One region of the Ramlibacter tataouinensis genome, then DNA from elsewhere that is predicted to be linked to it. Evidence: riboswitches for the same ligand, from Rfam matches in the RefSeq annotation. Region 1 holds a riboswitch; the other holds the start of a gene.
What was found. Region 1 has a riboswitch for S-adenosylhomocysteine ahead of ahcY (adenosylhomocysteinase). Riboswitches for the same ligand answer to the same signal wherever they lie in the genome.
Positions count from the first base shown of each region.

Region 2: another riboswitch for S-adenosylhomocysteine. It lies ahead of metH (methionine synthase); the one in region 1 lies ahead of ahcY (adenosylhomocysteinase).

Region 1 covers NZ_CP010951.1:2,602,797-2,610,368, reverse strand. Annotated here, with positions in the region: gene metF (methylenetetrahydrofolate reductase [NAD(P)H]) at 1-73, opposite strand, end outside; gene UC35_RS12570 (TlyA family RNA methyltransferase) at 83-823, opposite strand; gene ahcY (adenosylhomocysteinase) at 932-2,371, opposite strand; S-adenosyl-L-homocysteine riboswitch at 2,430-2,501, opposite strand; gene UC35_RS12560 (DNA-3-methyladenine glycosylase I) at 2,583-3,149, opposite strand; gene UC35_RS12555 (ATP-dependent DNA ligase) at 3,230-4,306, shown strand; gene UC35_RS12550 (peptide chain release factor 3) at 4,678-6,318, shown strand; gene UC35_RS23945 (hypothetical protein) at 6,354-6,497, shown strand; gene UC35_RS12545 (S41 family peptidase) at 6,494-7,572, shown strand, end outside.
Region 2 covers NZ_CP010951.1:2,246,534-2,254,105, reverse strand. Annotated here, with positions in the region: gene UC35_RS10875 (YifB family Mg chelatase-like AAA ATPase) at 1-254, shown strand, start outside; gene UC35_RS10870 (MFS transporter) at 251-1,453, shown strand; gene UC35_RS10865 (glycine zipper 2TM domain-containing protein) at 1,475-1,915, opposite strand; gene metH (methionine synthase) at 1,988-4,684, opposite strand; S-adenosyl-L-homocysteine riboswitch at 4,724-4,799, opposite strand; gene UC35_RS10855 (creatininase family protein) at 4,894-5,643, shown strand; gene UC35_RS10850 (homocysteine S-methyltransferase family protein) at 5,812-6,858, opposite strand; gene UC35_RS10845 (RecQ family ATP-dependent DNA helicase) at 6,900-7,572, shown strand, end outside.

The sequences.
Region 1 (7,572 bases):
GCGCGGCGCGCAGCTTGTCCGCCCCCTCGGGCGTCTTGGGCGGGAAGAATTCCAGGCTGATCGAAAGCGTCATCGTCTCGCCTCAGTGTGTGTTGCTTGCATGAATGAAAAATTCGCGGTTGCCGTCACCGCCGGCGATCGGGCTGTCGAACCAGCCGCGCACCGTCAGGGCGAGCGAGGCGCAGCACTCGCGCAGCCTGCGCTCCACTTCGGCATACAGCGCGGCGTCGCGCACGATGCCGCCCTTGCCGACCTGCCCCGGCTGCAATTCGAACTGGGGCTTGACCAGCATCAGCAGCTCGCCCCCGGGCTTGAGCAACGGCGCGAGTGCCGGCAGCACCAGCGTCAGCGAGATGAATGACAGGTCGCCGACCACGAGGTCGAAGTCGTGGCCGACCCGTTCTGGCGAGAGTTCGCGGGCATTGAGCTTCTCGATGGCGGTCACGCGCGCGTCCTGCCTCAGCTTCTCGTGCAACTGGCCGTGGCCGACGTCCACCCCCGTCACGCGGGCGGCGCCGTGCTGCAGCAGGCAATCGGTGAAGCCGCCGGTCGATTGGCCGACGTCCAGGCAGGCCTTGCCGGCCGCGTCGATGCCGGCGGCGCGCAAGGCGCCTTCCAGCTTCAAGCCGCCGCGCGAGACATAGCGCGCCTCGGCAGTGTCGAGCAGCTCGATCTCGGCCTGCGCCGGCAACTCGTCGCCGTTCTTGGCGACCGGCTTCCAGCCGTCCGCCGCCCGCCAGCGCACGCCCGAAGCGATCAGGCGCTGCGCCTGCGAGCGCGAGGCGGCCAGGCCGCGTTCGACGAGCAATTGATCCGCGCGCATGCTTTTACTCCCTCTCCCCTCCGGGGAGAGGGCGGGGGTGAGGGGCGCTGGTCAAAGTTGCGAGCGCCCCCACCCCTGCCCTCCCCCGGAGGGGGAGGGTGTCCTGGGTCAATACCGGTACGTGTCCGGCTTGTACGGGCCCTGCTTGGGCACGCCCAGGTATTCGGCCTGGGAGTCGGTGAGCTCGGTCAGCATCGAGCCCAGCTTCTTGAGTTGCAGGCGCGCGACCTTCTCGTCCAGGTGCTTGGGCAGCACGTAGACCTTGTTCAGGTCGTAGGACTCGCTGTGCGTGAACAGCTCGATCTGTGCGATCGTCTGGTTGGCGAACGACGAGGACATCACGTAGCTCGGGTGGCCCGTGCCGCAGCCCAGGTTCACCAGCCGGCCCTTGGCCAGCAGGATGATGCGCTTGCCGTCCGGGAAGATCACGTGGTCGACCTGCGGCTTGATCTCTTCCCACTGGTACTTCTCCAGCGAGGCGACATCGATCTCGTTGTCGAAGTGGCCGATGTTGCAGACGATCGCCTGGTCCTTCATCTTGGCCATGTGGGCGTGGGTGATCACGTCCTTGTTGCCGGTGGCGGTGACGAAGATGTCGGCCTTGTCGGCCGCGTAGTCCATGGTCACGACGCGGTAGCCTTCCATGGCGGCCTGCAGCGCGTTGATCGGGTCGATCTCGGTGACCCACACCTGCGCCGACAGCGCGCGCAGCGCCTGCGCCGAGCCCTTGCCCACGTCGCCGTAGCCGGCCACCAGCGCGACCTTGCCGGCAATCATCACGTCGGTGGCGCGCTTGATGCCGTCCACCAGCGATTCGCGGCAACCGTACAGGTTGTCGAACTTGCTCTTGGTGACCGAGTCGTTGACGTTGATGGCCTTGAACATCAGCTCGCCGCGCGCGGCCATCTGCTTCAGGCGGTTCACGCCGGTGGTGGTCTCTTCGGTCACGCCGATGATCTTGCCGCTCTTCCGGCTGTACCAGGTGGGGTCTTCGGCCAGCTTCTTGCGGATCGAGGCGAACAGGATCTTCTCCTCCTCGCTGTGGCCGTTGCCGGCGACCAGCGACGCGTCCTTCTCGGCGCGCTTGCCCAGGTGCATCAGCAGCGTGGCGTCGCCGCCGTCGTCCAGGATCATGTTGGGGCCTTCGCCCTCGGCACCCTTGGGGCCGAACTCGAAGATGCGGTGGGTGTAGTCCCAGTAGTCCTCGAGCGACTCGCCCTTGATCGCGAACACCGGCGTGCCGGTCGCGGCGATCGCCGAGGCGGCATGGTCCTGCGTCGAGAAGATGTTGCAGGAAGCCCAGCGCACGGTCGCGCCCAGCGCCTGCAGGGTCTCGATCAGCACCGCGGTCTGGATCGTCATGTGCAGCGAGCCGGTGATGCGCGCGCCCCGGAGCGGTTGGCTCTTCGCGAACTCCTCGCGGATCGCCATCAGGCCCGGCATCTCGGTCTCGGCGATGCGGATTTCCTTGCGGCCCCAGTCGGCGAGCGAGAGGTCGGCGATCGCGCAGTCCTGCGCGGCTTGGGGTTTGAGAACGGCAGCGTTCATGGTGACTCCATTGGTGTCGAGTTGACCACTGCCTGCTGGGATACTCACCGCACAGAACAGTGGGTGAGCGTCGTTGCGTAGGTTCCGAGCCTCACACCCGCATGGGGATGCTGCAACGCTCCTCGGATGCGGCCGATTTTAGCCCAAGCCCGGGCTTCGCGGCACCGCGCCGCTGCGGATGAGTCCGGGCGGCCGGCGCCGGCGCCGGAGCTCAGCGGGCGTCGCGCCGCCGGAAGCAGCCGAGCGCGTGGTCGTCGACGATCCCCACCGCCTGCATCCAGGCATAGACGATGACCGGGCCGACGAACTTGAAGCCGCGCCGCCGCAGCTCCTTGGAGATCGCTTCGGATTGCGGCGTGCTCGCCGGGACGCTGCGGCCATCGCCGGCCAGCACCTTGCCGCCGGTGAAGGCCCAGCAAAAGTCCGCGAAGTCCTCGCCGCGTTCCTGCATATCGCAATAGATGCGGGCTGCGGCAATGGTCGCGTCAATCTTCGCCCGCGAGCGGATGATGCCGGGGTCGGCGAGCAAGCGCTCGATCTGCCGGTCGCCGAAGCGAGCCACCTTGGCGGGTTCGAAACTGGCGAAGGCCTTGCGGAACGCCTCGCGCTTGGTCAGCACCGTCCGCCACGACAGGCCGGCCTGGAAGCCCTCCAGCATCAGCATCTCCCACAGCATGCGGCCATCGCGCTGCGGCACGCCCCATTCCTCGTCGTGGTAGCGGGCCATCAGGGCGTCGCCCTGGGCCCAGGCGCAGCGGTGCTGGTCGGTATGGCTCATGCAATCCCCGGGATTCGGACCCGGGAGTCTGTCACGCTTTGCGCTTGCCGCAGCTATAAAACCTGCGCTACAAGCAAGCCATGGCCGTCACGCCGCCGATCGCGCCCATGCTGGCCAAGCTTGCCGATGAGCTGCCGCAGCAGGACGGCTTCATCTTCGAGCCGAAATGGGACGGCTTCCGCGCCGTCGTGTTCCGTCCCGGGCAGGAGGCCTTCATCCAGAGCCGCGACCTGCGGCCGCTCAACCGTTACTTCCCCGAGCTGGAGCGGGCCTTCGTCGAGCGCCTGCCCAAGGGCTGCGTCATCGATGGCGAGATCGTGGTGGTGGGCCAGCGGGGGCTGGACTTCGACAGCCTGCAGCAGCGCCTGCACCCGGCGGCCTCGCGCGTGGCGAAGCTGTCTGACGCGACGCCGGCATCCTTCATCGCCTTCGACCTGCTGGCCGCCGGCGGGCGTTCCACCATGCAACTGCCGCAGTCCGAACGCCGCGCGCGGCTGGAGCGGTTGCTCGGCAGCGTGCTGCCGCCGATCCACCTCACGCCCGCCACCCAGGACCGCGTCACCGCGCAGGACTGGCTGCAGCGCTTCGAAGGCGCGGGACTCGACGGCGTGATCGCCAAGCCGATGGCCGCCACCTACCAGCCCGGCCGGCGCGCGATGCTGAAGGTCAAGCACGCGCGCACCGCCGACTGCGTGGTAGCCGGCTTCCGCTGGTACCGCGACACGCAGGACGCAGTGGGGTCGCTGCTGCTCGGCTTGTACGACGAGGCGGGCGTGCTGCAGCACGTGGGCGTGACGGCATCGTTCACCGCCGACATGCGCCGCCAGTTCGCCACCGAACTGGAGCCCCTGCGCGGCGATGCCCTGCGCGACCACCCCTGGCGTGACTGGGCCGAGGCCGTCGCGCAGGAACAAAGCCGCATGCCCGGCGGCGAGAGCCGCTGGAGCGCGGGCAAGGACCTGTCGTGGGAACCGCTGCGGCCGGAGCGCGTCTGCGAGGTCAAGTACGACCACCTGCAGGGCGACCGCTTCCGCCACGCGGCCCAGTTTCTGCGCTGGCGGCCGGACAAGCCGGCTGCGGGGTGCCGGTATGACCAGCTCGAAGTGGTGGCGCCGTTTGAGTTGGAGAAGGTGTTCAGGGCTGTCCAGCGGAGCTGAGTCCGCGCCTCGTTTTCCGGGCCGCCGGCCCTGGTGCCCCCACCCCGTCCTGTCCTGGGCCGGTGGTCGGGATGGGTCGGGCGCAGGTCCATTCGCGTGTTCGCTGACGTCGATGGCGCACGCCGGTCGTGGGCGGGCGCTGCCTGCAACCATTCACGGCCGTAGCCGCGAGCGTGACCGGAGAACGACCCGTCCCGGCCGCCGGCCCCGCCCCGAAAGGCGCCCTGCCCGAAATCGCCGTGACCAATTCACGCTCACCCCTGGGAGATGGCCGCCAAGCGCCGGCTTCCGGCCGCCAGCTCAACCCCATGGGAAAATATAGGGTTTGCACAGCGGCCTGCGTCCCGAGCCGCATCTCCCCGGAGTTCCCTTTGTCCGCATCGACCTACGCCGCAGAAACCCGGCGCCGCCGAACCTTTGCCATCATTTCTCACCCCGACGCGGGCAAGACCACGCTGACGGAAAAGCTGCTGCTGTTTTCCGGCGCGATCCAGATCGCCGGCTCGGTGAAGGCGCGCAAGGCCTCGCGCCACGCGACCTCGGACTGGATGGAGATCGAAAAGCAGCGCGGCATCTCGGTGGCGAGCTCGGTGATGCAGATGCTGTACCGCGAGCACGTGATCAACCTGCTGGACACGCCCGGCCACAAGGACTTCTCCGAGGACACCTACCGCGTGCTCACCGCGGTCGACTCCGCGCTGATGGTGATCGACGCGGCCAATGGCGTGGAAGCGCAGACGCGGCGCCTGATCGAGGTCTGCCGGCAGCGCGACACGCCCATCATCACCTTCGTCAACAAGATGGACCGCGAGGTGCGCGAGCCGCTGGAGCTGCTCGACGAGATCGAGCGTGAACTGGGCATGCCCTGCGTGCCCATGACCTGGCCGGTGGGCCAGGGCAAGACCTTCGGCGGCATCATGAACCTGCGCACGCAGGCCATGACCGTGTTCGAGGCGGGTTCCGAGCGCCTGCCGCAGGACTTCGAGACCATTCCCCTTTCGCAGCGCGACACGCTGATGAAGCGCTTCGGCCACGAGTTCGAGACGGCTGAGCAGAGCATGGAGCTGGCGATCGGCGCCTCGCCCGAGTGGGACCACGAGGCCTTCCTGGCAGGCAAGCAGACGCCGGTGTTCTTCGGCTCCGGCGTCAACAACTTCGGCGTGATGGAAGTGCTGGAGGCACTGGTGGACCTGGCGCCTTCGCCGCGTCCGCGCACCAGCCACCACGCCGTCAACCGCCAGTCGGTCGAGAAGACCGTGAACCCGGAAGACCCGAACTTCTCCGGCGTGGTGTTCAAGGTGCAGGCCAACATGGACCCGTCGCACCGCGACCGCATCGCCTTCGTGCGCATGGCTTCGGGCAAGTACGCGCCCGGCATGAAGCTCAAGGTGCAGCGCACCGGCAAGGAGCTGCGCCCGACCTCGGTCGTCACCTTCCTGTCGCAGCGGCGCGAGGCGGTGGATGAAGCCTTTGCCGGCGACATCATCGGCTTCACCACGCACGGCGGCGTGCAGCTGGGCGACACCATCACCGACGGCGCCAGCCTGCAATTCACCGGCCTGCCCTTCTTCGCGCCGGAGCTGTTCACCACCGTGATCCTGAGGAACCCGCTGCGCACCAAGCAGCTGCAGCAGGGCCTGGCGCAGCTCGGCGAGGAAGGCGCGATTCAGGTGTTCCGCCCGCAAGTCGGCGGGCCGATGCTGCTGGGCGCGGTCGGCCAACTGCAGTTCGAAGTGGTGCAGCACCGCCTCAAGGCGGAGTACGACGCTGACGTGCGGCTCGAAAGCAGCCAGTACACCGGCGCGCGCTGGATCACCGCCGACACGCCGGCGGAACTGAAGTCCTTCACCGACGCGTATCCGCAACGCCTGGCGCACGATGCCGCCGAGTCGCTGGCCTTCCTGTGCACCTCGCCCTACGACGTGCGCCTGGCGCAGGAGCGTTTCCCAAAGATACATTTCCATCCACTTCGAGAGCACGCGGGCTTGAGCTTGCAAAAGGCCAATGGATAATGGCTGAGCATGAGGGCCAACATCTCAGGAGAGGTATGCGTCTTTCGATGAACAAGGGCTTGCGCGCGGCCACCGCCGCTGCACTGGCTGCGGTCCTGCTGGCTGCCTGTGGCGGCGGCGGCGGCGATCCGGGCGAGTGCGTCAGCGGCAGCGCGCAGGTTTGCGCCGAAGGCCGGTGATCCCGGCCGGAGTTCGCGCCGCCGCAGCCGCGGCGTTGGCCGCCGGCTTGCTTGCCGCTTGCGGCGGTGGCGGCGGCAGTGCCGGCCAGTGCGTCAGCGGCAGCGCGCAAACCTGCGCAGAGGCGCAGCAGCCCGCGCCGCCGGCCCTGACCGCCGGGCCGTCCGCCAGCTACGCGGGCGTCTGCACGCTCGAAGGCCAGAAGCAGTTCACCCGCGCCTACCTGGACGAGTCCTACCTCTGGTATTCGGAAATGCCAGCGGTCAATGCCTCGCTCCACAACAACATCCCCGACTATTTCTACAGCCTGCTCACGCCGCAGCGCGACGCCACGGGACAGTTCAAGGACCGCTTCAGCTTCATCGTCAGCAACACCGTCGCGGACAGCCTGGAGACCGGCGCCGGTTTGGGCTATGGCATCCGCTGGGAGCAAGACGGCCAGGGCCGCACCCGCGCCGCTTTCGTCGATGCCGCTTCGCCCGCCGCGGCTGCCGGGCTGCAGCGCGGCGGCGAACTGGTGAGCGCCCCGGCCGGCGCCAGCTGGTATCCCAGCGCGGCGGCCAGCATCAGCTTCGTCTACCGATCCAGCCCCAGCGCGCCGACCCGCACGGTGAGCCTGTCGGCGGCGCAGGTGCAGGAAGACCCGCTGCCGATGTCGATGGCGGCCTCGGCCGCACCGTCCGACCGCAAGGTCTGGTACCTGCTCTTCAACGCGCACACCCGCGGCGCCCAGGACAAGCTGATCGCCGCGCTGGGCAACGCCAAAGCCTATGGCGTGCAGGATCTGGTGCTCGACATGCGCTACAACGGCGGCGGCTACCTGTACACGGCGCTGTCGCTGTCGTCGATGGTGACCGGCAGCGGCGCCGACGGCAAGGTGTTCGAGCAGCTGCGCTTCAACGACAAGCGGGGCCAGGAGACCGCGGAATCGACCTTCCGCTTCTCCGGCCAGGTCCAGTGGGGCGAATCGCTCTACGGGGAGGGCACGGCGCTGCCGCGCCTGGGCCTGCCGCGCGTCTACGTGCTCAGCACCGAGAACACCTGCTCAGCCAGCGAATCGGTCATCAACAGCCTGCG
Region 2 (7,572 bases), 360 kb from region 1:
TGCAGCGCCAGGGCAAGCCGAACCAGGCCTTGCAAGGCAAGGAGCTCGATGCGCACGCGCAGCTCGATGCGGCGGCGCTGAAGTTCCTCCACCTGGCCGCGTCGCGCCTGGGCTGGAGCGCGCGCGCCACGCACCGCGCGATGAAGGTGGCGCGAACCATCGCCGACCTGGCCGGCGCGGGCAGCATCGAGGTCGCCCACATCGCGGAGGCGGTGCAGTACCGGCGGGCGCTGGCGACGACAATCGCCGCATGAGTTCGCCGTCCGCTTCGCCGGCGCACGATCGCCGGCTGGTGGGCTGGCTGTCGCTCGCGCAACTGATTTCCTGGGGCAGCCTGTTCTACACCTTCGCGCTGCTGCTGGAACCGGTGGAGCGCGAGTTGGGCATGAGTCGCGCGCAGGCCTCGCTGGCGTTCAGCCTGGCGCTGCTGGCCGAAGGCATCGCCGCCTATCCGGTGGGCCGCTGGATCGACCGCGGGCACGAACGGGCGGTGGTCACCGGCAGCTCGCTGCTGGCCGGCGCCTGCCTGCTGGCGCACAGCGCGATCCAGGGCCCGTGGGGCTTCTACGCGGTGTGGATCGGACTGGGGATCGCCATGGCCGGGACCCTGTACACGCCGGTGTTCGCGGTGGTGACCCGGCGCTTTCCGCAGGACTTCCGGCGCGCGATCATCACCATCACGTTCCTGGGCGGGCTCGCCAGCACGGTGTTCATCCCGCTCACCGCCTGGCTGATCGCCGCCCTGGGCTGGCGCCACGCGCTGTGGGTGCTGGCCGGGCTGCATCTGCTCGTTTGCGCGCCGCTGCATGCGCGCCTGCTGCGCGACGCGCCCACGCCGGCGGTGCCCGCACCCGCGGCGGCGCGCGCGCCCGCCGCGGCCCACATGCGCGAGGCGCCGTTCCTGTTGATCGGTGTCTTCGTGGTCGCGATGATGGCAGTGACCGCCGCCCTGCCGCCGCACATGATCAGCCTGCTGCGCGGCAGCGGCCTCGACGAGCGCTGGGTGATCGCGATTCCCGCCAGCATCGGGCTGATGCAGGTGGCCGGGCGGGTGCTGCTGTTCCTGTTCGAGCACCGCTTCGACGTGCACCTGGCCAACCGCGTCATCCCGACCCTGGTGCCGATCGGCCTGGTGCTGCTGATCGCCGGCGCCGGCTACCCCTGGGCAGCGCTGCTCTTCGTCGCGCTCTACGGGCTGGGCAACGGAATGATCACCATCGTGAAGGGCACGGCGATCGCCCAGTACGTCAGCCGCGAGCACGTCGCCTCGCTCAATGGCGCACTGGGACTGCCCTCGGCCCTGGCGCGCGCAGCCACACCCTGGTTGCTGGGCGCCTTGTGGACCGCGCAGGCCGGCTATGCGCACGGGCTCTGGCTGTTGCTGGCGTTGAGCCTTTCGGCGGTCGCGGCGCTCATGCTGGCGCAGCGCATCGCGCTCAAGCGCGCGCGCTGACCTCGCCCCGGCGGGCGCCGGTCAGATCTGGACCAGCCCCTTGCTGGTGAACTTGACCACGGTGCCCGCCTTCCATGCCGGCTTGGCTTCCTGCTCGAAATTGCGCACCGTGCCGTCCTTCATCTTGACCTTGGTCACCCACACGTCCTTGCTGGTCGCAGCCTTCTGCACTTCGTTGCCCGCATAGCCGCCCGCGACCGCGCCGGCGGCGGTGGCCAGCGTCTTGCCGTTGCCCTTGCCGACCTGGTTGCCGAGCAGGCCGCCGACCACGGCGCCGCCCACGATGCCGACGGCGCCGCCTTCGCCTTTGCGGCGTTCCGGATGCACGTCCTGCACCGTGCCGCAATCCTGGCAGGACGCCAGCTTCTTCGCGATCCCGGGAGGCACGCCGTGCGGGTTGCCTTGTGCGCTGGCTGCGGCAGCGGCAGCGACGGCCAGGAGGGCGATGGCGAGTTTCTTCATGATGGGCTTCCCTTCATACAGCTGAGTTCAGCGCCATAGCCTAGCGCCAAGCCCAGCCATTGCCGGAGCCCCTCAGAGATTTGGTGCAAGCAAACGTTGCAGCTCGGCCAGTTGCGCGCCGCGGCGGCGCGCCTGGTCCTGCAGCTGGTCGTCGCCGACCCGGCCGACGTTGAAATAGGTGCTGTCGGGATGCGACAGGTAGAAGCCGCTGACGCTCGCCGCCGGCGTCATCGCCATGCTCTCGGTCAGGCCCATGCCCACTTCATGCGCTTCCAGCAGCTCGAACAGCGCGCGCTTGACGCTGTGGTCCGGGCAGGCCGGGTAGCCGGGGGCCGGCCGGATGCCGCGGTATTTCTCGGCGATCAGCGCCTCGTTGTCCAGCGACTCGCCGCCGGCATAGCCCCAAAGGTCCTTGCGTACCCGCTCGTGCATCGCTTCAGCCAGCGCCTCGGCCAGCCGGTCGGCCAGTGCCTTCAGCATGATCGCCGAGTAGTCGTCCAGGTCGTCCAGGAAGTACTTTTCCTTCTGCTCGACGCCGAGCCCGGCCGTCACCGCGAAGGCGCCGACATAGTCCTTGGCCGCCCCGCGCGGGGCGACGAAATCGGCCAGCGCGCGGCTCGGCCGCATCCGGCCTTCCACCGCCTGCTTCTCGGTCTGCTGGCGCAAGCCCCACCAGGTCAGCGCCACCTGCTGGCGCGACTCGTCGGTGTAGAGCTGGATGTCGTCGTCGTTCACGGCGTTGGCCGGCCAGAAGCCCACCACCGCGTTGGCGGTGAGCCAGCGACCCTCGATCAGGCGCTTGAGCATGCGCTGGCCGTCGCCATAGACGCGCACCGCCTCGGCGCCCACCACCTCATCCTTGAGGATGGCGGGGAACGGCCCGGCCAGGTCCCAGGTCTGGAAGAACGGGCCCCAGTCGATGTAGCGGGCCAGCTGCGCCAGGTCGAAGTTGCGGAACACCCGCCGGCCCAGGAACTTGGGCTGCGGCGGCGTGTAGCGGCTCCAGTCGACCGGCGTCTTGTTGGCGCGCGCCTGCGCCAGCGGCCACAGAGGAGTCTGCTTCTTGCCGGCGTGCAGCTGGCGCACCTTCTCGTAGTCGGCTTCGACTTCGGCGATGTAGCGGGCCGCCTGGTCCGACAGCAGGCCCTGGGCCACGCTGACGCTGCGCGAGGCGTCCGGCACGTAGACCACCGGTCCCTCGTAGTGCGGCGCGATCTTCACCGCCGTGTGCACCCGGCTGGTGGTGGCGCCGCCGATCAGCAGCGGAATCTTGCGGATGCGGAAGTGCTCGTCCTTCTGCATCTCGCCGGCGACGTACTGCATCTCCTCCAGCGAGGGCGTGATCAGGCCCGACAGGCCGACGATGTCCGCGCCCTCCACCTTGGCCTTCGCCAGGATCTCGTGGCAGGGCACCATCACGCCCATGTTCACGACCTCGAAGTTGTTGCACTGGAGGACCACGGTGACGATGTTCTTGCCGATGTCGTGCACGTCGCCCTTGACGGTGGCGATCACGATCTTGCCCTTGGCCTTGACCTCCTCGCCGGCGGCCGCCTGCTGGCGCTTTTCTTCCTCGATGTAGGGCACCAGGTGGGCAACGGCCTGCTTCATCACGCGCGCCGACTTCACCACCTGCGGCAGGAACATCTTGCCCTGCCCGAACAGCTCGCCGACGACGTTCATGCCGTCCATCAGCGGGCCCTCGATCACGTGCAGCGGGCGGCCGCCGCGCGCCAGGATGGCGCGATAGGCTTCCTCCGTGTCCTGCACGATGAAGTCGGTGATGCCCGCCACCAAAGCGTGCGACAGGCGCTGCTCGACGGTGCCGGCGCGCCACTCGTTCTTCCTGGCATCGTCCTTGGCCGCGCCCTTGGCATCCTCGGCGATCTCGACCAGCCGCTCGCCGGCGTCCGGCCGGCGGTTGAGCACCACGTCCTCGACCCGCTCGCGCAGCTGCGGCTCGACCTCGTCGTAGACGCCGACCATGCCGGCGTTGACGATGCCCATGTCCATGCCGGCCTTGATCGCGTGGTACAGGAACACGGTGTGGATCGCTTCGCGCACCGGGTCGTTGCCGCGGAACGAGAAGCTCACGTTGGACACGCCGCCGGAGACCTTGGCGCCGGGCAGGTTCTGCTTGATCCAGCGCGTGGCCTCGATGAAGTCCACTGCGTAGTTGTTGTGCTCCTCGATGCCGGTGGCGATCGCGAAGATGTTGGGGTCGAAGATGATGTCCTCGGGCGGCAGGCCGACCTCGTCCACCAGGATGCGGTAGGCCCGCGCGCAGATCTCGGTCTTGCGCTCGTAGCTGTCGGCCTGGCCCTTCTCGTCGAAGGCCATCACCACCGCCGCGGCGCCGTAGCGCCGCACCAGCCCGGCCTGGCGCTTGAACTCGGCCTCGCCTTCCTTGAGCGAGATCGAGTTGACGATGCCCTTGCCCTGGATGCAGCGCAGGCCCGCCTCGATCACCTCCCACTTGGAGGAATCGACCATCACCGGCACCTTGGCGATGTCGGGCTCGCCGGCCATCAGGTTGAGGAAGCGCACCATGGCGGCCTTGCTGTCGAGCATGGCTTCGTCCATGTTGACGTCGATCACCTGGGCGCCGTTCTCGACCTGCTGGCGCGCCACGGCCAGCGCCTGCTCGAACTGGCCGGCCAGGATCATGCGGGCGAAGGCCTTGGAGCCGGTGACGTTGGTGCGCTCGCCGATGTTGACGAACAGGCTGCCGGACCCGATCGCGACGGGCTCCAGGCCGGACAGTTTCATGGAGGGAACGGGGGTTTCGCGCATCTCTCACCTCATACGTGCAGGTGAGCGCGGTTGGAAATCTCAAGCCTGACGCCGGGCCTCATGCCCGGTCGCTGCAGCGCTCCTTGAGGAAGGCCGATTCTAATCGCTGCTCCCCGTTGAGCTCGGCGAACGGCCGGCATGCCTATCATCCCGGGCATCGAACGGAACGCCGAAGGACCGACACCGTGCAACTGCAGCTGTGTACCTGGGCCGAAGTCGAGGCCTATCTCCACAAAGGCCCGAAGGCCATCCTCATGCCGATCGGCTCGACCGAGCAGCACGGGCCCAATGGCCTCATCGGCACCGACGCCATTTGCGCGGAGGTGATCGCGAAGGCGATCGGCGCCGCCGACGGCGCGATGGTCGCGCCGACCATCGCGGTCGGCATGGCTGTGCACCACATGGAGTTTGCCGGCTCCATGACGCTGCGGCCCTCGACGCTGATCGCGGTGATCCGCGACTGCGTCATGTCCCTGGCCGAGCACGGGTTCGAGCGCTTCTTCTTCATCAACGGGCACGGCGGCAACATCCCCAGCATCCGCGCGGCGTTTTACGAGGTCCATGCGGAGAACCGCGCCTGCAGGGGCGGGAACGCGCCGGACTTGCGCTGCGCCCTGGCGAACTGGTGGGAGAACGAAGCGGTCGGCCGCCTGTCCAAGGAGCTGTTCCCCGGCGTGGAGGGATCGCACGCCACGCCATCCGAAGTCTCCTTGACCCAGTACGCCTATCCCGAGGCCATCAAGCACGTCAGCATGTCGCCGCAGGTCGCGCCCGGCGGCGGTTTCCACGACGCCCGCGATTTCAGGCGCCGCTTCCCGGACGGCCGGATCGGCTCCGATCCGTCGCTGGCCCGGCCGGAGCACGGTCAGCGGCTGCTGGAGGCCGCCGCCCGGTCCATCGCCGGTCAGTTCAAGGAATTCGTCGCCGAGGCTTGAGGCCCGGCGGCCAATGACGCAAAAAAATCCCCCGGAACGGCCGCGCTCCGGGGGATGCGAGGGGTCGGGCGGAAGAAACTTGCGAACAACGCCCAACCGAGGAGATGTCAGCAGGGTCCAAGCACTTCCCGTGCCTGCGCCGGCTCGGCGCCCGGGCCGGTTCAGGCTTTAGGCCGCTTCCTTGTAGAAATACTCGCGCTTGAGGCCGCGCGCCGCCAGCGGCTGCACCGCCTCGCGGATCGCCGCGATGTGGTCCGGCGTGGTGCCACAGCAGCCGCCGACGATGTTCACCAGCCCCTCGGCCGCGAACTCGCGCAGCAGGCGCGCCGTGACCTCGGGCGTCTCGTCGAAGCCGGTCTCGCTCATCGGGTTGGGCAGGCCGGCGTTGGGGTAGCAGCTGATGAACGTGTCGGGGGCGACGCGCGCCAGTTCCTGGATGTAGGGGCGCATCAGGGCGGCGCCGAGCGCGCAGTTCAGGCCGACCGCCAGCGGGCGGGCATGGCGCACGCTGTACCAGAAGGCGGTGACGGTCTGGCCGCTGAGGATGCGCCCGGAGGCATCGGTCACGGTGCCGCTGATGATCACCGGCAGGCGCTCGCCCGAGTGCTCGAAGTACTCGTCGATGGCGAACAGCGCTGCCTTGGCGTTGAGCGTGTCGAAGATGGTTTCCACCAGCAGCAGGTCGGCGCCGCCTTCGGTCAGCCCCTGCACCTGCTCGTAGTACGACTGGCGCAGCTGCTCGAAGTCGACGTTGCGCGCGCCGGGGTCGTTCACGTCGGGGCTGATGCTGGCGGTGCGCGGCGTCGGGCCGAGCGCACCGGCGACGAAGCGCGGCTTGTCGGTGGTGGAGAACTTGTCGGCCGCGGCGCGCGCCAGCCTGGCCGACTCACGGTTCATCTCCAGCGCCAGTTCGCCCAGGCCGTAGTCGTCCTGCGCGATGCGGGTGGCGCCGAAGGTGTTGGTCTCGATGATGTCGACGCCGGCGGCCAGGTAGGCCTCGTGGATGTCGCGTACCACCTCCGGCTTGGTGAGCGACAGCAGGTCGCCGTTGTTGCGCAGGTCCTTGGGGTGGTCCTTGAAGCGCTCGCCGCGGTAGTCGGCTTCCGTGAGGCGGAACCGCTGCAGCATGGTGCCCATGGCGCCGTCGAGGATCGCGATGCGTTGCTCGAGGATGGCGGGCAGGGCCTGGCCGCGGGTGTAGGCGATTTGTCTCATGGTGCGTTGATTGTAGGAATTGTCGGGAAAATACGCGCCCTGTGCCTTCACCCCAATCCATTCTCCAGGAAGTTTTTGGCTACGAGCGGTTTCGTGGCCCCCAGGCGGACATCGTCGACCACGTGATCGCCGGCGGCGACGCGCTGGTGCTGATGCCCACCGGCGGCGGCAAGTCGCTGTGCTACCAGGTGCCGGCGATCGCGCGCGAGCGCGCCGGCCAGGGCCTGACGGTGGTGGTCTCGCCGCTGATCGCCCTGATGCACGACCAGGTCGGCGCGCTGCACGAGGCCGGGGTCGAGGCGGCGTTCCTGAACTCCACGCTGACCAGCCAGGAGGCCTGGGCGATCGAGAAGCGCCTGGCGCGCGGCGAGCTCACGCTGCTGTACGCGGCGCCGGAGCGCGTCACCACGCCGCGCTTCCTGGCGCTGCTGGACGAGCTGCGCGAGCGCGGCAAGCTCAGCCTGTTCGCGATCGACGAGGCGCATTGCGTGAGCCAGTGGGGCCACGACTTCCGCCCGGAGTACCGTGCGCTCACCGTGCTGCACGAGCGCTACCCGCAGGTGCCGCGGATCGCCCTCACCGCCACCGCCGACGCGATCACCCGCGAGGACATCACCCAGCGCCTGCAGCTGGAGGAGGCGCGCCAGTTCATCAGCAGCTTCGACCGGCCCAACATCTCCTACACCATCGTCGAAAAGAAGGACGGCGCGTCCC